3 regions of the Cupriavidus sp. F041 genome follow, and region 3 is predicted to be linked to each of the others. Evidence: riboswitches for the same ligand, from Rfam matches in the RefSeq annotation. Region 3 holds a riboswitch; each other region holds the start of a gene.
The links. Region 3 has a riboswitch for glycine ahead of gcvT (glycine cleavage system aminomethyltransferase GcvT). Riboswitches for the same ligand answer to the same signal wherever they lie in the genome.
Positions count from the first base shown of each region.

Region 1: linked by a shared signal. The riboswitch ahead of ACZY0R_RS10725 (D-amino acid dehydrogenase) and the one ahead of gcvT (glycine cleavage system aminomethyltransferase GcvT) in region 3 are both predicted to bind glycine.
Region 2: linked by a shared signal. The riboswitch ahead of ACZY0R_RS15985 (D-amino acid dehydrogenase) and the one ahead of gcvT (glycine cleavage system aminomethyltransferase GcvT) in region 3 are both predicted to bind glycine.

Region 1 covers NZ_JBVASY010000001.1:2,340,029-2,347,892, forward strand. The annotation lists gene ACZY0R_RS10705 (AAA family ATPase) at 1-362, shown strand, start outside; gene ACZY0R_RS10710 (cobaltochelatase CobT-related protein) at 362-2,080, shown strand; gene ACZY0R_RS10715 (hypothetical protein) at 2,157-2,450, shown strand; gene ACZY0R_RS10720 (serine hydrolase domain-containing protein) at 2,455-3,408, shown strand; gene ACZY0R_RS10725 (D-amino acid dehydrogenase) at 3,576-4,829, opposite strand; glycine riboswitch at 4,979-5,079, opposite strand; gene ACZY0R_RS10730 (MFS transporter) at 5,151-6,524, opposite strand; gene ACZY0R_RS10735 (branched-chain amino acid ABC transporter substrate-binding protein) at 6,788-7,864, opposite strand, start outside.
Region 2 covers NZ_JBVASY010000001.1:3,470,277-3,478,140, forward strand. The annotation lists gene ACZY0R_RS15970 (M20 aminoacylase family protein) at 1-777, opposite strand, end outside; gene ACZY0R_RS15975 (MFS transporter) at 840-2,147, opposite strand; gene ACZY0R_RS15980 (LysR substrate-binding domain-containing protein) at 2,413-3,336, opposite strand; gene ACZY0R_RS15985 (D-amino acid dehydrogenase) at 3,434-4,756, opposite strand; glycine riboswitch at 4,805-4,931, opposite strand; gene ACZY0R_RS15990 (amino acid ABC transporter ATP-binding protein) at 5,366-5,965, shown strand; partial or broken gene ACZY0R_RS15995 (alpha-hydroxy-acid oxidizing protein) at 5,965-6,207, shown strand; gene ACZY0R_RS16000 (GNAT family N-acetyltransferase) at 6,992-7,240, opposite strand; gene ACZY0R_RS16005 (IS630 family transposase) at 7,259-7,864, opposite strand, start outside.
Region 3 covers NZ_JBVASY010000002.1:4,094,414-4,102,277, forward strand. The annotation lists gene ACZY0R_RS36255 (hypothetical protein) at 1-547, shown strand, start outside; gene ACZY0R_RS36260 (peptidase associated/transthyretin-like domain-containing protein) at 537-1,298, shown strand; gene ACZY0R_RS36265 (UvrD-helicase domain-containing protein) at 1,546-3,639, opposite strand; gene ACZY0R_RS36270 (YMGG-like glycine zipper-containing protein) at 3,864-4,094, shown strand; glycine riboswitch at 4,163-4,250, shown strand; glycine riboswitch at 4,272-4,411, shown strand; gene gcvT (glycine cleavage system aminomethyltransferase GcvT) at 4,511-5,638, shown strand; gene gcvH (glycine cleavage system protein GcvH) at 5,749-6,129, shown strand; gene gcvP (aminomethyl-transferring glycine dehydrogenase) at 6,231-7,864, shown strand, end outside.

The DNA of each region.
Region 1 (7,864 bases), on a different contig from region 3:
GCTGGAACGTGGTGGCCACGCTCAACTACCTGCCGCGCGCGGAAGAGGCCGGCATCGTACTCGCCCGCGTGCCGGAACTGGCCGGCGATGCCGGGCGCGCGCTGATCGAATCGATGGTCAGCGTGGCCGAACTCACGCGCAAGGGCTTTGCCACCGGCGACCTGTCCACGCTGATGTCGCCGCGCACGGTGATCAGTTGGGCGGAGAACTGCCAGATCTTCCGCGACCCGGCGCTGGCCTTCCGGCTGAGTTTCCTGAACAAATGCGATGACGCCGAACGCCCCATCGTGGCCGAGTACTTCCAGCGCTGCTTTGGCCGGGAGCTGGAGGCGGCGCCTGACGGTGCGCCGGAGCCGCGCTGATGATCACGGACCGGCGGGCTGCCCGCCGCAGCCAGCAGCGCGAGGCGCTATGCGCGGCGGCTGTGCGCGCCCTCACCGGCGATGCCGCGCTGCATTATCGCGACGGCCGCCTGTGCCGCCACCTGCGGCCGCTGCCGCTGCATGCGCCGCATCTGCGCACCCGGCCGGAGGACGATTTCATCTCCCAGCGCGGTGCGGCGGACGGCGCTGCCTTGCGCATCGCGCACTCCGATACCGATCTGCACCGGCATTCATGTCCCGCCGATCCCATCGAGCGGCTGGTGTTCGAGCTGCTGGAACAGTTGCGCTGCGAATCGCTGGTGCCCGCCGGTATGCCCGGCCTGGCGCAGAACCTGCGCCACGGTTTCGAGGACTGGTCCCGCGCTTTCTACCGCGCGGGCCTGGCCGAAAGCCATCTGGGCATCCTGCTATACACGGTGGCGCAGATCGCGTGGTCGCGCCTGTCCGGCTGGCCCGTGCTGGAAGACACCGAGGACCTGATCGAAGCCACGCGCGCGGCCATCGTGCCGGTGCTGGGGGTGTCGCTTGCCGGTTTGCGCCGGCATCGCGCGGAGCAGGGCGCATTCGCCGAGCATGCGCTGGAAATGGCGCGGCTGGTTGGCGAGATGCTGCAGGCAGAGCGCGCCGCGCGGGCACGGGACGATGCCGGCGATCAGGAGGACGAGGAAGCCGCGCGCGTGGCGTTCTCGCTGGCGCTCGGTTTCGAGGACGACGAGTATGAGGCAATGGCGGTCGCGGCCACCGGCAACAGCCGCGTGCTGCATGGTTCGGAGCAGGGCTACCGCGCCTACACCACGCGTTATGACCGCGAGATATCGCCGGGATCGCTGGTCCGCAAGGCGCTGCTGGCCGAGTACCGCGAACGCCTCGACCGGCGCATCGCCGAACAGGGTATCAACGTGGCGCGGCTGGCGCGCGCGCTGGCGGCATCGCTTGCCGTGCCGCAGCGCGACGGCTGGTCCTTCGGCGAAGAGGAAGGCCGCATCGACGGCCGCCGGCTCGCGCAACTGGTCAGTTCGCCGGCCGAGCGCCGGCTGTTCCGGCAGGAGCGGCACAAGCTGCAGGCGGACTGCGCGGTGAGCTTCCTGATCGATTGCTCGGGCTCGATGAAAGCGCACATCGAACGGGTCGCGATGATGGTCGACATTCTCGCGCGCGCGCTCGACCAGGCCGGCGTGGCCAGCGAGGTGCTGGGCTTCACCACCGGGGCGTGGAACGGCGGCCGCGCCCGGCTCGACTGGCTGGCCCGAGGCCGGCCCGCGCATCCCGGCCGGCTGAACGAAACCTGCCATATGGTGTTCAAGGATGCCGCCACAAACTGGCGGCGCGCACGCACCGATATCGCCGCGCTGCTCAAGGCGGATCTGTTCCGCGAAGGCGTGGACGGCGAGGCCGTCGACTGGGCCTGCGCGCGGCTGCTCGCCCGGGCGGAGTCCCGGCGGATACTGATCGTGATATCCGACGGCAGCCCGATGGACACGGCCACGGGGCAGGCCAACGATGCCTATTACCTGGACAACCACCTGAAGGAAGTGGTGGCGCGGCATGAGACGCTGCGGGATGTGGAAGTACTGGGGCTCGGGGTGGGGCTGGACCTGAGTCCTTACTACCGGCGCTGCCTGGCGCTGGACTTGTCGGCGCCGCCGGATATGCCGGTGTTCGCGGAGATTGTGCGGTGGATCGGGGGGAGGCGGTGAGCAGCCCTCTCACCGCCGCCGGACCATTGTATTCATCGCATATGAGAATATGCAGCCATCGCAATGACATCTTGCAATGATGACACTCGCTCGCCGGCTCTTCTTTCCTCTGATTGCCTTGCTCGCCGCCAGCGCAAACGCTGCCGCCCCCGATGAAGAATCCCTGGGCAGAGCCGAGGGTTATCCAGCGGCTCGCAGCCTGAAGCAAGCCTACACGGAACCCTATCTCGTCGGTTCGTTCAGCGCTATGGACAGCTTCAATCCGTCCTGTGCGCTCGCCCCGGCAGACGATCCGCTGGTGCTGAAGAAGGCTGCCATCGAGACGCCGTTCAATTACCGCTTTCATGGCCGCCAGCTGACCCCTGGATGACTAAATGCAGCGACAGCGTGCAACCGGACTTCTGGTCGTGAAGGACGGCGAGATTGTCGCGGAACGCTACAACTACATGCGCAGCGCTGACATGCGGATGCTCTCCAACTCGATGGCCAAGACGATTACCGCGCTGGCCATCGTCAAGGCGCAGGAAGAAGGCTTCATCCGCTCCCTTGATGACACCGCCGAGACCTACGTACCCCAACTCAAGGACACGCTGTACGGACAGACCCGGATCGTGAATCTGATGCGCATGTCCTCAGGCGCCCGGTATATCGAGGACTACTCGGGGCAGGACGATCGGGCCAGGTTCAACGAAGCCGTGCGCCGGGTCGGTGTTGCCCAGGCCGCTCGACTGATCACGGCACGCAGCGAACCCGAAGGGCAGCGCTTCAACTATGCCGGGGCCCAGACCCAAATCCTGGGGCTGGTGGTGCGCGGTGCCACGAACCGCACGCTCTGCGACTACGTCGATGAGAAGCTATGGAAGCCGATAGGGGCCCAAGCGCTGGCGACCTGGCTGGTGAACCCGGTCGACCAGGAGGAATTCGCGCAAGGCGCCTTCAATGCCACGCTGCACGACTACGCTCGCCTGGGCCTGATGATGGCGACGGATGGCCTGGTGAGGGGCACCGCCGTGGTATCACGCGACCACCTGCTCGCGATGACGGATGCGGCACGGCAACCCGAAGCATTTCGGCCAGGGAACATGCGGTACCACGGCAGCACCTACTACGGTTATGGCCTGCAAACCTGGATCCTGCCCGGCAGTCACCGCCGGTTTGCCCTCTTGGGTGTCTACGGGCAGGCCATCTTCGTAGATCCCGCATTGAACCTGGTGGTGGTGCATACCGCCGTCGGCAAGGATGCCTCGGGCGACGCGAGCGGCGCCCACCTTGGTGCGGAACGCGACGCGCTGCCGCGTGGCATCGTATCGACCTATGGCGACTGGTAGGAGCATGTAGCTCACTCACGGATCCGGGGAACAGGCGGCGGCGCCAGGGCGGGATACCTGCCTTGGCGCGACCCTACTCAGGGCGTTCCCGATCCCGCGCGCCAGGTCTGCGCGATATTCAGAGGGCCTACGAACGCGCGCGTCACTTGTCTTGCAGTACCGGCCTCCTACCCAACGGGATAGCTCTCGAAGATGGTCGTGCCGATCGCCGCCGCCGTTGCAGCAGACAACGTCCATCCAAGATGGCCGTGGCCCGTGTTGTAGAACACCCGTGGCGCCCGCCCCTTTGCCACGCGCGGCATCATGTCCGGCATCATCGGGCGAAGTCCCGCCCACGGCACTACGCGGGAGGTATCGATGCGGAAATTGCGCCGCGTCCATGACACGAGAGGCTCGATGCGATCGGCTCGGATGTCGCGATTTTGGCCATTGAATTCCGCGGTGCCTGCCACGCGGAACCTGTCCTTGCCGAGCCGGCTCGTCACGATCTTTGCGCTTTCGTCGAGCAGGCTGACCCACGGTGCGTTCGCCACGCTGTCGGCATCGTCCAGATGCACCGTGATGGAGTAGCCCTTGACCGGATAGACATTGATCCTGTCACCCAGCATGCCGGCAATATGCCGGCTGCCCACGCCGGCACAAACCACCAGCGCATCGCCGGCGATATCGAACGCTGCGCTCGCGTTTGCCGATGGCGACGCCGCGCCGTCCACCGCCTGCAGGCCGATACGCACGCCGCTGGCGGATAAGTCGATAGTTCGCACGTCCGTGCCTTGCAGGAAGCGCACGCCGCGCCGCTCGCAAGCGAGCGCCAGGCCGCGCGTGAACTTATGGATATCTCCGGTCGAATCGGATGGCGTGAAGAATCCGCCGAAGTAATCGCCTTGCAACGTTGGCTCGATTGCCCTGATCTCCTGCGGTGACACTGCAAAGCGTTCCAGTCCGCCTGCCACGAGTAGCGCGTTCGTCCTGCCCGCGGCCTCGAAAGCGGCCTTGTCGTGATAGAAGTGCAGGATGCCGCGGCGCTCCAGGTCGAACTGGATATTCTCCTGCTCGGCCATGGCAAAGAGATGCTGGCGGGCGGCAATGGCCAGCTTCGCCGTTTCGATGGTGTTCTCCCGATAATGCGCGATGTTCGATGCAAACTCGCCCATCCACGAGTATTTGTGCCACGACGGCTTCGGGTTCACCAGCAGCGGCGCGTTGCGTTTCAGCATCCACTTCAGGCCTTTGAGAATCGTTCCCGCGCTGTTCCAGACTTCCGCGTTGCAGGCGGAGAGCTGGCCGCCGTTGGCGAACGACGTCTCCATGGCGGGATAGAGATGGCGGTCGGCGACGGTCACCTCGTAACCGAGTTTCGACAGTGTGTAGGCGGTGGTGACGCCGGTAATGCCGGCGCCGATGACAATGATCTGAGACATGGCAGGGTCCTCTGTCAGGCAAAGCGATGGCCGAATCCTCGGCTTCCTACCCCATCTGTCCCGGTACCTGAGAGCTTTGGCATCGGCCGGTGACCGGTGCCGTCCCCTTCGGTGGGCATTCCTTGGAACGCCACTCTCCAGATTTTTAAATCGACGCCACAGTCCTTTTGCCTGAGAGTTTCCGGGGTGGTTGCTCCGTCGGCGCCGGTGATGGCACGCAGCCACCGCCGGTCTCTCCTGCGTCGTCTTGCAGCCGGCTTGCGTCCGCGCTGCCCGGGATCTCCGCTTATGCTTCAAGCTGCGATCCCTTGGCTTGCTTGCTCAGTCCGGTAACGCACCGCCCGAGGGCGTGCGGCTGGCCAGGATGGCAATCAGCGACACCACCGCGGCCCCGACCAGGTACCAGGCTGGCGCGAGCTTATTGCCCGTGGCGCTGATCAGCCAGGTCGCAACCAGGGGGGCGGTGCCGCCGAACAGGGCGTTCGCGCTGTTAAAACAGAGTGCAAATCCGCTATATCGCACACGGGTCGGGAAACTCTCCGACAGGAAGCACGGCAGCGTGCCGTCGTTGATGGTGAGAAAGGCGCCCAGCGCCACCTGGATCAGCAAGATGCCGACAATGCCGGCGCTCGACAATGAATGGAACAGCGGCACCGTGAAGAGCGCAAACAGGATACAGGCGGAAACCAGCATCGTCTTCCGCCCGAACCGGTCGGAAAGCAAGCCCATCACGAAAATCATCAGCACATAGCTGGCCAGCGATACGGTAGACACCAGGAAGGAAACCGAGTCGCTCATGCCGAGTTCCTTTGACAGGTACACAGGCATATAGCTGAGCAACAGGTAAAAGCCGACGGCGTTAAGGCAGGTCACGCCGAAGCCGACCAGCATGGTGCGGCGATGCGAGGTGAGCAGCTCGCGCAGCGGCGCCTGCGGTGCGTGATTGGCTTGCTCCATCGCGACGAACTTCGGCGTGTCCTCTAGTTGAAGACGGATGTAACGGCCAACCAGCCCAAAGGGGGCGGCCAGCAGGAACGGCACGCGCCAGCCCCATTCGAGCAACTGCCCGGAGGTCAGCACCGTATGCAGCCCGGCGACGAACAGCGATGCGAAGAGCAGGCCGGCGGCTTCAGCGGCGGGAATGACACTGGTGTAGAGCCCGCGCTTGCGGTTTGGGGCATATTCGGCAAGAAACGCCGAGGCGCCGGCGTATTCGCCAGAAGCCGAGAAACCCTGGACGAGCCGGATGACAAGCAGCAGTACCGGCGCCCACAGGCCCACCTGCCCATAAGTCGGCAGGAAGGCGATCAGGAAGGTAGAGCAGGACATGATCATGATCGACAGCGACAGCGTATTGCGCCGGCCGAACTTGTCGCCGAAATGCCCCCAGATCACCCCTCCGATCGGACGCACGACGAAGGACAGCGCGAATACGGCATAGGTAGCCATCAGGCTGGTGGTCGGGTCGCTCTTGGGAAAGAACACTACCGCGATGACCGTTGCAAGAAAGCCGTAGGCGGCGTAGTCGAACCATTCGATGAAGGTGCCGATAAAGCCCGCCGCGGTAGCGCGGCGCAGTACCTGCCTGGTGTCGGCATCCACAGGGCCGCTGCGGGCCTGGCTCGCTGGGTGTCCCGGGCGGTGCCTGCCGCTTGGTAACGGCTCCATGCCGCGCAAGGATTTTGTGTTGCTCATACGCTGTCTCCGAATTTTTTTGTCCTGGTCGCGCTACGTCTGTCCGGGCATGGGCCTTTGCCGCGTGCAACGGGGAAACCAGTCTTGTGATGTGTCTTGTGGTGTGTTTTGTGGGTCTGCTCTGTGAGTAATACAGGGGTGTTGAACTCCTTATGCAGGGCAAGAAGGCGCAGCGGTACGGCGGATCGCCGATCCTTCGACAAAAAAAGAATCCCGAGGCGGCTATGTCGTGCCTGCCAACGAGGCAGGCTAGCCAACTGGCGCTACCTGTCCTGCGGCAGTGGCACCTGGGCGCCGTTGCGGTAGGTGTAGATGGTGATCGGCGAATCCCGCAGGTCACGGCTGGGGTCGAAGCGATATCGGCCGGCCACTCCCTGCATATCGATGCCCGCCAGCGCGGCACGGTATTGCGCCGGCTCGACCGAGTTGGCTGCCTTCATCGCCTGGGCTACCAGCCTGAGGCCGTCATAGAGGGAGGCGCTGTAGGTGAGCGGATCTGTGTTGTAGCGCTTCCTGTAGTCGGTCTTGAATTGACGCCCCGGGCCGGTGTTCTCGAGCACGGGGCCACCCTGCGGGCAGTACACATGCTCGTCCACGGCATCGCCCCCCAGCCTGGCCAGTTCGATATTGCACATCGCATCGCCACCGAGCAGATAGGCGTTGGTCATGGCGAGCCGTTTCATCTGGCTGCGCAGCGGTCCGGCCTGCGAGTAGTAGCCACCATAGAAGATGCCGTCCACCTTCATGCCGCGTATCCGGGTCAGGATCGGGACGAAGTCCACGGCCTTGTCCGAGGTGAATTCGCGCGCAACGATCTCGATGCCTTCCGCCCTGGCCGCCTTGACGAACTCGTCCGCCACGCCCTGGCCATAGGCTGTCCGGTCGTCGATGACCGCGAAACGCCTGGCGCGCAGTTTGGCTGAAGCAAACTCGCCCATGCGCTTGCCAAGCTGGCTGTCATTGGCCGAGATCCGGAAGATATAGGTGTACCCGGACTGGGTGATTGCGGGGTTCGAAGCCACCGTCGCCATCACTATCCCGGCCTGGTCCAGCAAGCGGGAGATCGGGATGGCGACGCCCGAATTGAACGGCCCGAACACCACCTTCACTTCCCCGTCCACCAGGCGCTGGGCAACCGACATGCCGGTGCGCGGATCTGCCGCGTCGTCCTCGGAGACCAGGCTAAAGCGCACGGCTTTGCCGTTGACGACAACGCCTTGTGCATTCAGTTGATCGATGGCCATGCGCAGGCCGTTTTCATTGTCCTTGCCAATTGCGGCTTGCGGGCCGGACAGTGGGCCGGTCAGGCCGACCTTGACGACCTGCTGCTCCGCAGCCAT
Region 2 (7,864 bases), on a different contig from region 3:
CAGCTTCAGCGTCGCGGTCTCCGGGATGATGTTGTAGGTGCTGCCGGCTTCCATCTGGCCCACGCTGATCACGCCGGCATCGACCGGCGCCACGTTGCGCGCCACGATGCCCTGCAGCGCAACCACGGTAGCCGCCAGCGCCAGCGTGGGATCGGCGGCGCGGTGGGGCATGGCGCCATGGCCGCCTTTGCCGCGGAAGGTGATCGTGGCGCGGTCCGACGAGCCGCCCATCGGGCCGCTCTGCACCACCGCCATGCCCACCGGCAGGCCCGGCGCATTGTGGAAGGCGTAGATCGCATCGCAGGGGAAACGCTCGAACAGGCCGTCGTTCATCATGGCGAGCGCGCCGGTCATGCCTTCCTCGTCCGGCTGGAAGATCAGGTTGAGCGTGCCGTCGAAGTTGCGCGTGGCGGCCAGGTCTTCGGCGGCCGCCAGCAGCGTGGCGGTATGGCCGTCGTGGCCGCAGGCGTGCATGCGGCCGGCCACCTGGCTGGCATAGGGCAGGCCGGTGCGCTCCTGCAGCGGCAGCGCGTCCATGTCGGCACGGATGCCGATGCTGCGCGTGCCGTTGCCCACCTTCAATTGCGCCACCAGCCCATGGCCGCCGACGGTGTGCACGTCGTAGCCCCACTCGCGCAGCAGGGTGGCGGCCATCCCGGCGGTGCGCGGCACGTCGGCGCCAAGCTCGGGATGCGCGTGGATGCGGTGCCGCAGTTCGGCGAAGCGCGCCGCGGATTCGTTCAGGGCGGACGGGACATTGCCTGGGGTCTGGGTCATGACAGTACGATCCTGGATGTGCTGTGGAATAGGGAAAGAGGGGAAGACGATCCTGGCGCGCGTCAGTCGCGGCCCGGGTGGCTGGGGAACATGGCCAGCGCGCTCAGGCTGATGCAGGCAGAGGCAAACAGGTACCAGGCCGGCGCCATGTTGCTGCCGGTGGCGGCGATCAGCCAGGTGACGATCAGCGGGGCGAAGCCGCCGAACACGGTCACGCCAAGGCTGTACATCACCGACATGCCGGTGGCGCGATGGTGGCGCGGCAGCGCCTCCATCATCAGCGCGGCGCCGGCGCCGCTGCTGACCGACATCAGCGCCACGGCGCCGCCGATCAGCGCCATGGTGAGCGGCAGGCCCGGCCCCGACGAGAGCAGCATGAAGTTGGGGTACACCAGCGCCAGCGATGCCAGCCCGCCGGCAAACAGCAGGGGCTTGCGGCGCGGCAGCCGGTCGGCCAGCAGGCCGGACAAGGGCGCTACCACCAGCATGGCGAGGCCGGCCATGCAGGCCGCCAGGAACGCGGTGACGGGCGGCATGTGCAGCGTGTTCACCAGGTAGGTGGGCATGTAGAACACCATGATGTACATCGACGAAGTAGAGCCGGTCATCAGCAGCATGCCCAGCAGCAGCGTGCGGCCATGCTCGCGGAACACCGCGCCGATGCCGCCGTGTTGCCCGCCCTCATGCGTTTCCTGCAGATTGCGGCGGATATACATGCCCACGGGCGCGATCAGCAGACCTAGCAGGAACGGCAGGCGCCAGCCCCAGTCATGCATGGCTTCCGGGCTGAGCAGGGCCGATACCGCAGCACCTGTCAGCGCGCCCAGCAGCGCGGCGCCGCCTTGGGTGGCGGCCTGCCAGCTAACCAGGAAGCAGCGGTTGCGCTTGCTTGCCGACTCCAGCAGCAACGCGGATGCCGCGCCGACCTCGCCGCCCGCCGACAAGCCTTGCAGCAAGCGGCCGAGCACGACCAGCACGGTCGCTGTCACGCCGATGCTGGCGTGGGTCGGCGTGAACGCGATCAGCGCCGTGCCCGCGGTCATCAGCGCAATGGTGAGCGTGAGCGCGGTCTTGCGCCCGCGCCGGTCGGCCAGGCTACCGATCAGCACCGCGCCGAGCGGACGCATCACGAAGCCGGCGCCAAACGTGGCAAAGGACAGCAACAGCGAAGCCAGCGGGCTGCTCGACGGAAAGAACAACTTCCCGATGGTGGCGGCGAAGAAGCTGTAGACGGTGAAGTCGTAGATCTCCAGCCCGTTGCCGATCGCGGCGGCGACGATGGCGCAGTGCGAATGCGGGCGGGCCGCGGTGGGGGCGGCGGCGGATGCCGTGCCGGCGGGGCTGGATAGCGCGGTAGGCGCGTGTGTCATGCTTTCCTCCTCGGGTGGGATTGGCTCGGGACGGTTGCGGCGCGGCGCCGTCTCTAGTGGTGTGCTGGCATGGTAAGAGCGAGGCGCCGGATAAGCACTTCGCTTTTTTTCATGGGTATGAGAATCTGGAATAGGCGGGAATAGGCGGGCATGGGCGCCAGCCATCGGGAATGGCGGGCGATGCTCAAAGGGGGGAGGGGTGCCGCGCAAGCCGGCGGGGGGGCAGCTTACGCGCGTCCATGCAACGGCGCAGGCGCAGGCCAGTTCAGGGGGCGGCCGCGCCGCCCAGCGCCGGGGAGTCACCGGAAAGCGCTTCCAGCATGGCATCGTGCAGGCGAGCCGCGGCCCAGGTCAGCACGTGCCGGTCGCGCGTGACCAGGGAGATGGTGCGCTCGGGCACCGGCTCTTCCACCTCGATGAAGTCCATATTGTCCGTGACGAACTTGCTGCCGCGCGATTCGCTGGAAAGCAGGATCAGGGTATCCGCCTTCCAGCACAGTTCCAGTGCCAGTCCCATGGAGGTGCACTCGATCACCCGCGCGGGGGGCGCCAGGCCATTGCCCGCGAACAATTGATGAAAGGGCGAACTGGTGTCGGAGAGCGGGTCCAGCACCAGCCAGTCGGCCTGCTGCAGCAAGCGCACCGAGCGGGCCGCGCGCAGCGGATGCCCGCGCCGCGCGGCAATGATGGTCGGCAGGCGGCAGGCCTGGGTGCAATCCAGTCCGCGGTCTGCCGGCAGCAATTGGGATGTCACCGCAAAGTCCATGGTGCCCTCGCGCAGGTGCTCCAGCAACTGCGTCGGTCGCATCTCCTGCACGCGCAGGCGGGCGTTGGGAAACTCGCGCCGGAAGGTGCTCAGGCAGGCCGCCATCGGCCGCATCACCGCCGTGACCGGCGTCACGCCAACCGTGATCTCGCTGACCACGCTGCCCATCATGTCTTCCAGGTCCTCGCGCGCGCGCCGCACGTTCTCGCTGATCAGCCGGGCATGCGTGACCATCCGCTGGCCATGGGGGGTGAGGCGCACGCCCCTGCTCGAACGCACGAACAAGGTGGCGCCGACGCTGCTCTCCAGTTCCTTGATGGCCTTGCTCAGCGCGGGCTGCGTCAGGTGAAGGATGCGCGAGGCTTCCTGGATGCTGCCGGTGTCAGCGATGGCGGCCAGGGCACGCAACTGGTTAAGCTTCATGGGGAGCCTGCGGGGTCGTGGACGCACATGGTAACGGCAAAGCGCCCGGCGCAGGTGGCCGGGCGCAGGGCGCAGTAACGAGCGCCGCAGTTCGCGCTCAGTGGGCCGTTACGCCGGCCGGACTTGCCGCCACGGAAAGCGCCCGTGGGCCCTTGTGCACCGGCAGCTCGCCGCTGAAGGCAAAGTCCACTTCCGGCACATAACCGCTGATGATGTCGGCAATGGCGCGGCCCGAGCCGCAGCCGTGCGTCCAGCCCAGCGTGCCGTGGCCGGTGTTGAGGTAGAGGCCGTCGATCCCGCTGGCACCGATATACGGCACGTTGCCCGGCGTGGCGGGGCGCAGGCCAGTCCAGAAGCGAGCGAGTTCAGGACGGCTCATGCCCGGGAACACGTCCAGCGTGCGTTTGACGATGGCATCGCAGCGCACCGGGTTCAGGTCCATCGCATAGCCATTGAGTTCGGCGGTGCCCGCCACGCGCAGGCGGTCGCCAAAGCGCGAGAACACCAGCTTGTACTCGTCGTCGGTCAGGCTCACGCTGGGCGCGCGCGCGGGGTCGAGCACCGGCAGCGTCACCGAGTAGCCCTTGGCGGGATAGATATCCAGCTTCACCCCCAGCGGGCGCGCCAGCATCGGGCTGAAGCTGCCCAGCGCAAGCACATAGGCATCGGCGCTTTCGATCTGGTAGCCGCCGGTTTCATCGGCGATCTCCACGCCGCGCATCCTGCCGCCATCGGCATGCAGGCGCTGCACCCGTACGCCGTAGCGGAAGCGCACGCCAAGCGCCTCGCACTTGGCCGCCAGCTCGGTGGTGAAGCGGTGCACGTCGCCGGATTCGTCCTCGCTGGTATAGGTGGCGCCAGCCAGGCGCGGCGCGATATTGGCCAGCGCCGGTTCCAGGCGTACGACTTCGTCGGGCCCGATCACGCGGCGCTCGCAGCCCAGTTCGCGCATGATGCGCGCCGGCTCGATGGCCGCGTCGAACTCCTTCTGGCTGGTGTAGAAATGCAGGATGCCGCGCGTCAGGTGGTCATACTCGATGCCGGTTTCCTCGCGCAGGGCCTGCAGGCTGGCGCGGCTGTACGTGCCCAGGTTCAGCAACTGGATCATATTGTGGGTGGAGCGCTTAGCCGTGCACTCGCGCAGGAACTTCAGGCCCCATGACCATTGCGCCGGGTCGGCGCGCAGGCGGAACAGCAGGGGCGCATCCTCCCGGCCCAGCCAGCGCAGCATCTTCAGCGGCGCGGCCGGGTTGGCCCATGGCTCGGCATGGCTGACCGAGATCTGGCCGCCGTTGCCAAAACTGGTTTCCCGGGCGGCGCCCGCATTGCGCTCCAGCACCACCACCTCATGCCCGGCCTTGGCCAGGTACCACGCAGAAGCGACGCCGATCACGCCGGCTCCCATCACGATGACTTTCATTCTTCAGGCTCCGGACAGCAAAAAGGGGCAGACAGGCCATCTGGCCTGTCTGCCCCCACTGTCCTTTTGCCTGAGAGATTCGCCGCACCCACCACGGGTGCCGGCTTGCCCCTTCGGCGGCCGCATGCCGCGCCACGCTTGGTGGTCCGGTCCGGCGCTCTCCAGTTTTATCGGTTTCCAGTCTTCTGCACCTGAGCGTTTCAGGGGTACGCCTTCGGTAGAAACGCCCAACCTGATATGACGGGGGGCGCCTCGTTCTCCTGGAAGCCGCACCATAGCACGCGTGGCGGGGAGACTGCAAGGGCAGTATAGGTAGCGGGCGTCGGGCCCGCCCGCCGATGTAGCAGCGTTTTGTAGCATCTCCTTCTGGAGTCGCCGATTCTTAAACGTTTGAAGTAGCCGCGCGCCGTACCGCTGGAGGAAATCCGGGCATCCGCCCGGCAAGTTGCGCGAGTGCGTCATATCGGACTCACGGAGCTAATCGCACTGACATGGTTCCCCAGCCTCGTAAGGAAACTAAAAGGAGCGTATCCGCAGGTCACGCTCCAACCCGACGTGGACCTTTCGGCTTCATTGCGCGACAAGAAAAGGCCAGGAATTGCTTGAGCTTTGCGAAAGCTGAATCGCCTGGAAGAAATCCAGAAGGGCAGTATCACACTCGATGGGCAAGATATTCACGCGCCATCACTGAACATCAATAAATTCCGCAGCCACGTTGGCTTTGTTTTTCAGCAGTTCAATCTCTTCCCGCATTTGTCCGTGAGCGAGAACATCTGTCTCGCACCGACAAAGGTCGCGTCGAAGAGCAAGAGTGAGCCGAAGCAAAAGGCGCTCGCGCTGCTCGAACGCGTCGGTCTTGGCCACAAGGCTGAAGCGTATCCTCAGCAGCTCTCCAGTGGGCAGCAACAGCGGGTCGCCATCGCACGCGCGTTGGCGATGGACCCACCCGTCATGCTGTTTGATGAGCCTACGAGTGCGCCGGACCCGGAGATGGCGGGAGAGGTGCTGAACGTCATGAAAGGCTTGGCTAAGGACGGCATGACAATGGTCTGTGTCACCCACGAGATGAACTTCGCCCGAGAAGTCGCAGACCGCGTCTGGTTCATGGACCGGGGTGCCATTCTCGAAGAGGCGGCTCCGTCAGCATTCTTCTCGTCGCCGCAACATCCCAGAGCGAAAGCGTTCCTTTCCGACCGCCGTTCGCACTAACTGGCATCCGCCGCGGAACGGATATTCTGAAGGCCATTGCCCTCGGTGCCAAGTTCGTATTCGTCGGCCGGCCATTCGCATACGCAGCCGCCATTGCCGGTGAGGCCGGCGTCACCCACGCCATTGAGTTGCTGAAGGCGGAAGTCTCGCGGGACATGGCAATGCTTGGCATCAATTCCCTTTCCCAACTGGACGCGACGGAGTCGCCTTACCACCATCGCTTACTGCCCGGGCGACGATAAAGAAAGCGAACTGACTCAGGTCCAGTCGGTCAGCGCCAGAACGTCAGCGCCCCTGTCGAGAATCGCGGCCCGCTGCAGCAAGTCGCTAGGGTCGCAGAGCCCAACACAAGTGCCGGCAAGGGTCATCCTTGCCTGAGCAGTTGCGCGCAGGCTTGCCGCTTCGTGGCGCAGGGCCTTGATGCCGGCCGAGACAGTCCAGCGAGTCCTTCTCCCACTGCGAGCGCCGGCTAGCGACGCGTCGTTCGTGACCACGGGAGAAGCGAGAGCTTGATGCATATTGACCTTCAAATTTTTCTATGCCTCGTTTCGCTTGGCGGTATCTCGCGAACGGGCGTTCTTTTTTGTTTTGGCAAACATGCCAGAGTCTTGCTGGCCACTAGCGGCGATGAACTCGCCGATGACGTTGCAAATAACCGCTCGCGTATTTAACTGGACCTAGATGACAATTTGGAGTCAGGTGAGTGCCGAAAAAGACGGATATCAGTGGGGCGCGGGTTAACCTTAGCGCTGTGTCATGGCGACTTGCCGACCACCTACCATGCCATGGGTGGTGAGGGTCACAATGGCCAAGAGATAAGCCGGAAAAATCTATTTAATTCTCAGATTAAGAATTTTTAATTCTGCATGGACTCGCGATATAGTCCTGCGGCCACCGTGTCACCAGTTTCCGGCGACGTGGTTTTTTTTGTGCGCGAACGTGCACTGAATTTTCTTCTGGCAGCAAGCGCCTACGGGGCCATTGAGCGAGGCAAGGTCCTTCACGCGTCAGGCGCGCGTTGCATGCCTACTTGAGCTCGCAGTACATGCATAGCGCTGAGCTTTGTGCAGCATTGCGGAACTCCCGTGAGGCTTGGACTTCAGGCGGAGCCTTATCGAACGGGATGTGGCAGAAACCCCAGCGCGCGAAATAGGCGGGAGCCGATGCAGACAAGAGAAAAGCATGTCGGACTTCAGTGCCGCGGGCGCGCACGAGAAGCTTTTCTACGAGGCGGCTCGCGACGCCCCTATCTCGATAGCCGGACTCCACTGCCACGGACCGGATGATAATTGCTCAGCAGTCAGAAATATATGCGACAGAAGGATGGCGGAAGAATGAGCGTACAAGCGTCGGGTTTTCCGCCACGGTTTGAAGCTGTTCGTTAACCTTTTGTTGCAGGTCCTCACCTTTACGAAGAGGCCTGCGTGCCACACCTGTGCGCTTGGTATGACTCCACACCAACTCGTCTGGATTAAGGTCGGGCGAGTAGCCAGGCAAGAAGTGCAATGCGAGCTTGCCCTTTGTCGATTGAACGTAGCGCTTCACGCATGCCTTCTTGTGCGCGGGCAGTCCATCGACCACCATGTGCACGCTGTTTTTTCGCCCGCGCATCAACTTTTTGAGGAGTTCGACGAACAGCTCTCCCGTCAGACCGCCTTTGTAGGTGGCGAACCAGAAGGCCCCCTTGGAGTTGACCGCCGACGCGGCACTGATGCTCTGGCGCTGCCCCGGCCGATCGATCACCGGGGTCTTGCCACGCGCACCCCATGTCTTGCCATGCACGGTGTCGGCACGAAAGCCAGACTCGTCCCAGAAGAAAATGTCAGCCTTCTGTGCCTTTGCCGCCTTCGCGATGGCAGGAAAGGTCTCCTTGCGCCATGTCTCAACGGCCATTGGATC
Region 3 (7,864 bases):
GCTGGCCTTGCCCGCCCATGCGCTGCAGACCGGCGCGCCGGCCACGGCCGGGCCTGGCCGGCCAGGCTCACCCGACGCGCTGCGTGACGCGCTGGCACTCACGCCGGCGCAGACCGCCCTCTGGCAAGCCGCCCGCGCCGCCGCGCGCGAGGCGCATGCGCATGCACTGGAACTGCGGGCGCGCTTTATCCGCGAGGAGGGACCGTCCGATGCCGCCGGCACGGCCAACGCGCCGGAGCCGTCGCTGCGCGCCCGGGCGGAGCGCGAAGACCGCCTGCACGACGCGCTCGACAAGGACCGCCGCACCGTGCGCGACCGCTGGATCGCCTTTGACGAAAGCCTGGATGCCGGCCAGCGCAAACGCCTGCGCGCCATGCCGGAAGCGGGCCGCTGGCCGTGGCCGGGCGGGATGCCTGGCCTCTTCGCCGGCGGCGCGATGCCCCCGCATAGGCCCGCGCCCATGCCCTGCGCCTTCGGCGCGGATGGCCCGGGCAACGTACCCGGTGCTGCGGGACCTCACCGACAAGGAGCACACGATGCGCAGTAAGCATGACTCCCCCGGCAGCCGCCGCCGCTTTCTCGGCGGTGTGCTGGGCGGCTCGCTCGGCGCGGGCCTGATCGGGCTGGCGGGCGATGCCGCCGCGCAGTCCACGCCGGCACTGACCGAGGGCCCTTTCTATATTGACCAGGCGCTGATGCGCAGCGATATCCGCGATGGCCGGCCGGGCCAGTTGCTTCGACTGCGGCTGGTCGTGGTGGATACCGACCGCGGCTGCGCGCCGGTGGCCGGCGCGCTGGCCAGCATCTGGCACTGCGATGCCGGCGGCAGCTATAGCGGCTATGACCAGGCCGGCATGCCGCCGCCCCCCGGTGCGCGGGGAGACCGTATACCACCGCCCGCGGGTGGCGCCGGGCCAGGGCGGGAAGAAGGCGGCATGCACGCTGCGCCCACCAGCGCCGCTCGTTTCCTGCGGGGCGTGCAACCCACCGGAGCCGATGGCAGTGCGCAGTTCCTGACGATCTACCCCGGCTGGTACGCGCCGCGCGCGGTGCATATCCATCTGAAGATCCATGTGGGCAAGGAGGAGGTGCTGACCTCCCAGATGTTCTTTGACGAGGAGGTGAACCGCGAAGTGCTCCTCGGCCACCCCGCTTATCGCGCTCGCGGCGCCTCGCCGTACCGGAACAGCCAGGACCCGATTGCCGGCGCGCATCCCGGCCTGGTGCGGGTGCGCCGCTTGCAGGATGCGGCCGGCACGCTGGAGGGTGAGTTCACGATAGGTATCGCGCGAACCTGAGGCAGCCCCGGTCCTGCCCATCAAAAAAACGCCCCCGGACACTCAAGTACGGAGGCGCGTAACAGGGAAGAAGTCGGGCATCACGGCCCGGCCACCCCGCTCCGAAGGGACGAAGCAGTGCGGCGCCCGGACCAGAACGACAGCCCAGGCACGATCAATGGTAATGAGGCATCAGGCCGGGGTCTTGTCCCGCTTGTAGGGCAATGTATCGGCTGTGTAGGTTCGGGCTTTGTACGTCCGGCGCCGGCTACGCTGCGGTCTTGCCGGGCGTGCCCAGCAACGCCTTGAGTCCGGCCAGGCGGTCTTTCGGACTCATGGCCGGGGTCTCGTCCTTGATCTCGGGCGCTTCCTCTAGCTTCATCTCGCCGATAAACCGCGAGGGCTGGCATGAGTAGGTGTCGCGCGCGCGCTTGCGCTTCTTGCACCAGCTGATATGCAGGCTGCGCTGGGCGCGGGTGATGCCCACATACATCAGCCGGCGCTCCTCTTCGATCTTCTCGTCGGTCATGTCCTCGTCTTCGCGGCAGTGCGGCAGGATGCCCTCTTCCACGCCGACCAGGAACACGTGCGGATACTCCAGCCCCTTGGAGGCGTGCAGCGTGGACAGGCGCACGGCGTCGGGATCTTCCTCGCGGCCTTCAAGCATGCTCATCAGCGCCACCGTCTGCGTCAGCTCCAGCAGGTTCTTGCCTTCATCGCCAAAGCCGTCGGCGGTGTCGAAGCCGGTGGCTTCGCCCTCACCCGTGGCCTCGGGCTTGGTGCCTTTGCGCTTGAGCCAGTCGAGGAATTCCAGCGTGTTGGTCCAGCGCGATTGCGCCTGGCGTTCGTCGAACGTGTCGTAGAGGTAGGCTTCGTAGTGGATGCCTTCCATCAGGTCGTCCAGCACTTCGGTAGCGGGGTCGCTGGCCGCGCGCCCGGCCAGCCGCACCATCGCCTCGCAGAACACGCGCAGCGGCTCCAGCTGGCGCGGCTGCAGCTTGCCCTCGATGCCGCCCATCATGGCCGCCTCGAACAGCGAGACCTTGGCCTGGCCGGCGAAGGTGCCCAGTACTTCCAGCGTGGTGTTGCCCACGCCACGTTTGGGCGTGGTGATCGCGCGGATGAAGGCGGGATCGTCATCCGGGTTGGCGATCAGGCGCAGGTAGGCGCAGATATCCTTGATCTCGGCCTTGTCGAAAAAGCTCTGCCCGCCCGACAGCACATAGGGAATGCGCTCGCGGCGCAGGATCTGCTCGAACAGGCGTGCCTGGTGGTTGCCGCGGTACAGGATGGCGTAGTCGCGGAACTGCGCGCGCCGCTCGAACTTGTGCGCCGACAGGCGGAACACCACGGATTCCGCCTCGTGCTCCTCATCGTTCATCGGGTTGATGGCGATGGGGTCGCCCATGCCGTGCTCGCTCCACAGCTTCTTGTCGAACAGCTTGGGATTGTTGGAGATGACCGAGTTGGCCGCTTCCAGGATGCGCACGGTGGAGCGGTAATTCTGCTCCAGCTTGACCACCTTCAGGTCGGGGAAATCGGTCTGCAGCAGCTTCAGGTTGTCCAGCGTGGCGCCGCGCCAGCCATAGATGGCCTGGTCGTCGTCGCCCACCGCGGTGAAGGCCGGCGCGCGCAGGTGCGAGCCGCCGGCGAGCTGCTTGAGCAACTGGTACTGGCAGGCGTTGGTGTCCTGGTACTCGTCCACCAGGAAGTAGCGCAGCCGGTTCTGCCAGCGCATGCGCACCTCTTCGTTGCGCGCGAACAGCTCGGCCGGCAGGCGGATCAGGTCGTCGAAATCCACCGCCTGGTAGGCGTGCAGCGTGGCCACGTAGTTGCGGTAGATCAGCGCCGCCTGATGATCGTCGGGATTCTCGGCCTGGGCGATGGCGGTCTCGGGATCGACCATGCCGTTCTTCCACAGCGAGATGGTGCTCTGCACGTTGCGGATCAGCTTCTTGTCGGTGCTGGCGAGCTGCTCCTGCACCATGCCGAAGCAATCGTCCGAATCCATGATGGAGAAGCGCGGCTTCAGGCCTACGTGTTCGGCCTCGGCGCGCAGGATCTGCACGCCCAGCGAGTGGAAGGTGCTGACGGTGATCTGCTTGATCGGAATCCGCTTGCCCTCGCGCGTGGTCTTGCCTTCCATCAGCTTGGCAATACGCTCCTGCATCTCCTTGGCGGCCTTGTTGGTAAAGGTCACCGCGGCGATGTGCTTGGGCTGGAAGCCCTTGTCCTCGATCAGGTGGGCGATCTTCTGCGTGATCACCCGGGTCTTGCCCGAACCGGCGCCGGCCAGGACGAGGCAGGGGCCGTCGAGATAGCGGACGGCTTCGGATTGGGCAGGATTGAGTCCGTGGGTCATGCGAGGCGGGGGTGACGGATGCGCAACGCGGCATGCGCGATTGCTGGGCGGAGGCTGGATGTTAACACGCGGCATTGGCCCCGCCCCAAGTAGGAAGTGGCCATCACGGAGCCGGTAACACTTCGTAAGCCCGGGAGCCGCGAACCTCCTGGCCCGTCTAATTTTTATGTCCGGCACGAGTATGCCCCGTGCGGGATGCACTTCACGATACGTTGGAGGGAATCATGAACACCCTGCATTCCTTAAGCAAGGCGGTCCTGATCGGTATCGCGGTAGCCAGCATGGCGGGTTGCGCCGATATGACGCCAAAGCAGCGCAATACGGCGATCGGTGCTGGCGTCGGTGCAGTAGGCGGTGCCGTGCTGACTGGCGGTGACGCACTAGGCACCCTGGGCGGCGCCGCCGTAGGCGGTGTGATCGGTAACGTCACGACCGACAATCATCACAGGCGGTAGTGCGCCGCAGCAGGATGGCGGCCCCAGCCGGATGCGTTGACAAAGCCAGGACGCTCCCGTAAATTGCGCGCATCCGACCGGGAGAGCGCGCGAAGCTTGCGCCGCCGAAGGGGTATCACCCGAAAACTCTCAGGCACCATGGACTGGTCGGATCGGCTTGCAACATGCACACGATGCAAGCCGTACTCTGGAGAGCGGCACCCGCCATTTGCTTGATGAATGGTGAGCGTGCCCACCGAAGGGGCGCGCAAGGCCTGGGTCCTGGTTTAACGGGGCCGCCTTGTAATCTCTCAGGTATCGAGGACAGAGGGGTCATCCGCCGCAGCGGATCTGGCAGCGCTATTGCGCGCCGAATCCTGCGGCGGATGGCCCTTTTTTCGTTTTCGAACCGAGATTAGCCTTCCCCCGAGGATTCCATGACGCTCCAGGCCACGCCCCTCAACGCTATCCACCGCGCCCTCGGCGCCCGCATGGTCGACTTCGGCGGCTGGGACATGCCGGTCAACTACGGCTCCCAGATCGAGGAACACCACGCCGTGCGCACGGACGCCGGCATGTTCGACGTCTCCCACATGTGCGTGGTCGATCTCAATGGCGAGCATGTGCGTGCCTTCCTGCGCGGCCTGCTAGCCAACAATGTGGACAAGTTGCAAACGCCGGGCAAGGCGCTGTACTCCTGCATGCTCGACGAAAAGGGCGGCGTCATCGACGACCTGATTGTCTACTTCTTCGCCGAGGACCACTTCCGCCTGGTTGTGAACGCCGGCACCGCCAACAACGATATCGAATGGATCGCCGCACGCAACGCCGCCACCAATAGCGGCGTGAGCATCACGCCGCGCCGCCACGACAACGCGCCCGACGGCGTGGCCCCGCTGGCCATCGTCGCCGTGCAGGGCCCGAACGCCCGCGCCAAGGTGTGGAGCGCCTTTCCCTCGACGCAGCCCAGCGAATCCCTGAAGCCGTTCAACGCCGTGGTGGTGCAGGATCCGGCGCTCGGCGAAGTCATGGTGGCGCGCACCGGCTATACCGGCGAAGACGGTTTCGAACTGGTGGTGCCGGCCGAGAACGTGGCCGGCCTGTGGGAAAAGCTGATCGCCGCCGGCGTGCGCCCGGCCGGCCTGGGCGCGCGCGACACGCTTCGCCTGGAAGCGGGCATGAACCTGTACGGCCAGGACATGGATATCCACACCTCGCCGCTCAACGCGGGCCTGGCCTGGACCGTGGACCTGCAAAGCGAACGCGATTTCACCGGCAAGGCGGCGCTGGTCGCCGGCGGCCAGACCCAGCAGTTCGTCGGGCTGATCCTGCGCGAAAAAGGCGGCGTGCTGCGCGCCCACCAGAAGGTGATCACCCCCGCCGGCGACGGCGAGATCACCAGCGGCACCTTCAGCCCCTCGCTGTCCCAATCCATCGCTTTTGCCCGCCTGCCGCGCGACGTTGCCATCGGCGCCGAGGTTCAGGTCGAGATCCGCGACCGCAAACTCGCCGCGACTGTGGTTAAACTGCCGTTTGTGCGCAATGGCAAGGCACTCGTGAGTTGAACGCTCGCACCCGGTCACAGCGCGCCCGCCGGCGGTTACCCATCGATCATCGTGTATCGGAAGCTCCGCCCGGCTGGCGCTGAATAACAAATTGAATCTGGAGCAATCCCATGAATTTCCCCGCCGACCTGAAATACACCGAGTCCCATGAATGGGTGCGCGTCGAAGCCGACGGCACGCTGACCATCGGCATCACCGACCACGCGCAGGACGCGCTGGGCGACATCGTCTTCCTGGAACTGCCGGAAGTGGGCAAGTCGGTCGGTGCCGGCGACGCGCTGGCCGTGGTGGAATCGGTCAAGGCCGCGTCCGACATCTACGCCCCGGTGGCCGGCGAAGTGATCGCCGTCAACGATGCCGCCGCCGCCTCGCCCGAGAGCGTCAATGCCGACGCCTTCGACGCCTGGCTGTTCAAGCTCAAGCCGGCCAACAGCGATGACGTGAACGGCCTGATGTCGGCCGACGCCTACAAGGCCAACGTCGGCGCCTGATGCCAGATCGTCATTCCCGCGCCACGGGAATGACGGACAAAGACTGTCCGCGACGCGGCCGGGCCGACCACCCGCCGCACCGCTCCCACGAGATCCTTGCCATGAACGCCCCCCTGCCCATGACTGCCGCCCAAGTTGCCCGGCCCACGCTGGCCGAACTGGAGGCGCGCGACGCCTTCGCCTCCCGCCATATCGGCCCCGATGCCGCCGAGCAACAGCACATGCTCAAGGTGCTCGGCTATGACAGCCGCGCCGCGCTGATCGACGCCGTCATCCCCGCCGCCATCCGCCGCCGCGACGGCATGCCGCTGGGCGAGTTCACCGAGCCGCTGACCGAGGAAGCGGCGCTGGCCAGGCTGCGCGGGCTGGCGAACAAGAACAAGGTACTCAAGAGCTTTATCGGCCAGGGTTACTACAACACCCTGACGCCGGGCGTGATCCTGCGCAATATCTTCGAGAACCCGGCCTGGTACACCGCCTACACGCCCTACCAGCCCGAGATCTCGCAAGGCCGCCTGGAAGCCATGCTGAACTTCCAGCAGATGGTGACCGACCTGACCGGCCTGGATATCGCCAATGCGTCCATGCTGGACGAAGGCACCGCGGCCGCCGAGGCCATGACGCTGCTGCAGCGCGTCAACAAGCACGCTTCCAATACCTTCTACGTGGCCGACGACGTGCTGCCGCAAACGCTGGAAGTGGTACGCACCCGCGCCCTGCCGCTGGGCATCGAGGTCAAGGTAGGCCCCGCTTCGGAAGCCGCCGGCGCCCATGCCTTCGGCGTGCTGTTGCAGTATCCCGGCGTCAATGGCGATGTCGCCGACTACCGCGCCATCGCCGATGCCGTGCACGCCGCCGGCGGCCTGGTGGTGGCTGCCGCCGACCTGCTGGCGCTGACCCTGATCGCCGCGCCCGGCGAATGGGGCGCCGACGTGGCGGTGGGCAACTCGCAGCGCTTTGGCGTGCCGCTGGGTTTTGGCGGCCCGCACGCCGGCTATATGGCGGTCAAGGATGCCTTCAAGCGCTCCATGCCCGGCCGCCTGGTGGGCGTGACCATCGACGCGCAAGGCAACAAGGCCTATCGCCTGGCCCTGCAGACGCGCGAGCAGCATATCCGCCGCGAGAAGGCCACCTCGAACATCTGCACGGCGCAGGTCCTGCTGGCCGTGATGGCCTCGATGTACGCCGTGTACCACGGCCCGCAAGGCCTCAAGCGCATCGCGCAGCGCGTGCACCGCCTGACCGCCACGCTGGCCGGCGGCCTGGAGCAGCTCGGCTATGTGCGCACCAACGCCGCCTATTTCGACACGCTGACCCTGGAAACCGGCTTCAACACGGAAGCACTGCACGCATCGGCAACCGCCCGCGGCATCAACCTGCGCCACGCCGGCGCCACCCGCATCGGCATCTCGCTGGACGAAACCACCTCGCGTGAAGACGTCGTCACCCTGCTGGAAATCTTCGCCCACGGCAAGCCGGTGCCCGATTTCGACGCGCTGGAAGCCGCCGCGCAGGACGCCTATCCGGCCGGCCTGGCGCGCCAGAGCGCCTACCTGACCCATCCGGTGTTCAACACGCATCACGCCGAGCACGAGATGCTGCGCTACCTGCGCATGCTGGCCGACAAGGACTTGGCGCTGGACCGCACCATGATCCCGCTGGGCTCGTGCACCATGAAGCTCAACGCCACCAGCGAGATGATCCCGGTGACGTGGCCCGAGTTCAGCAAGGTGCA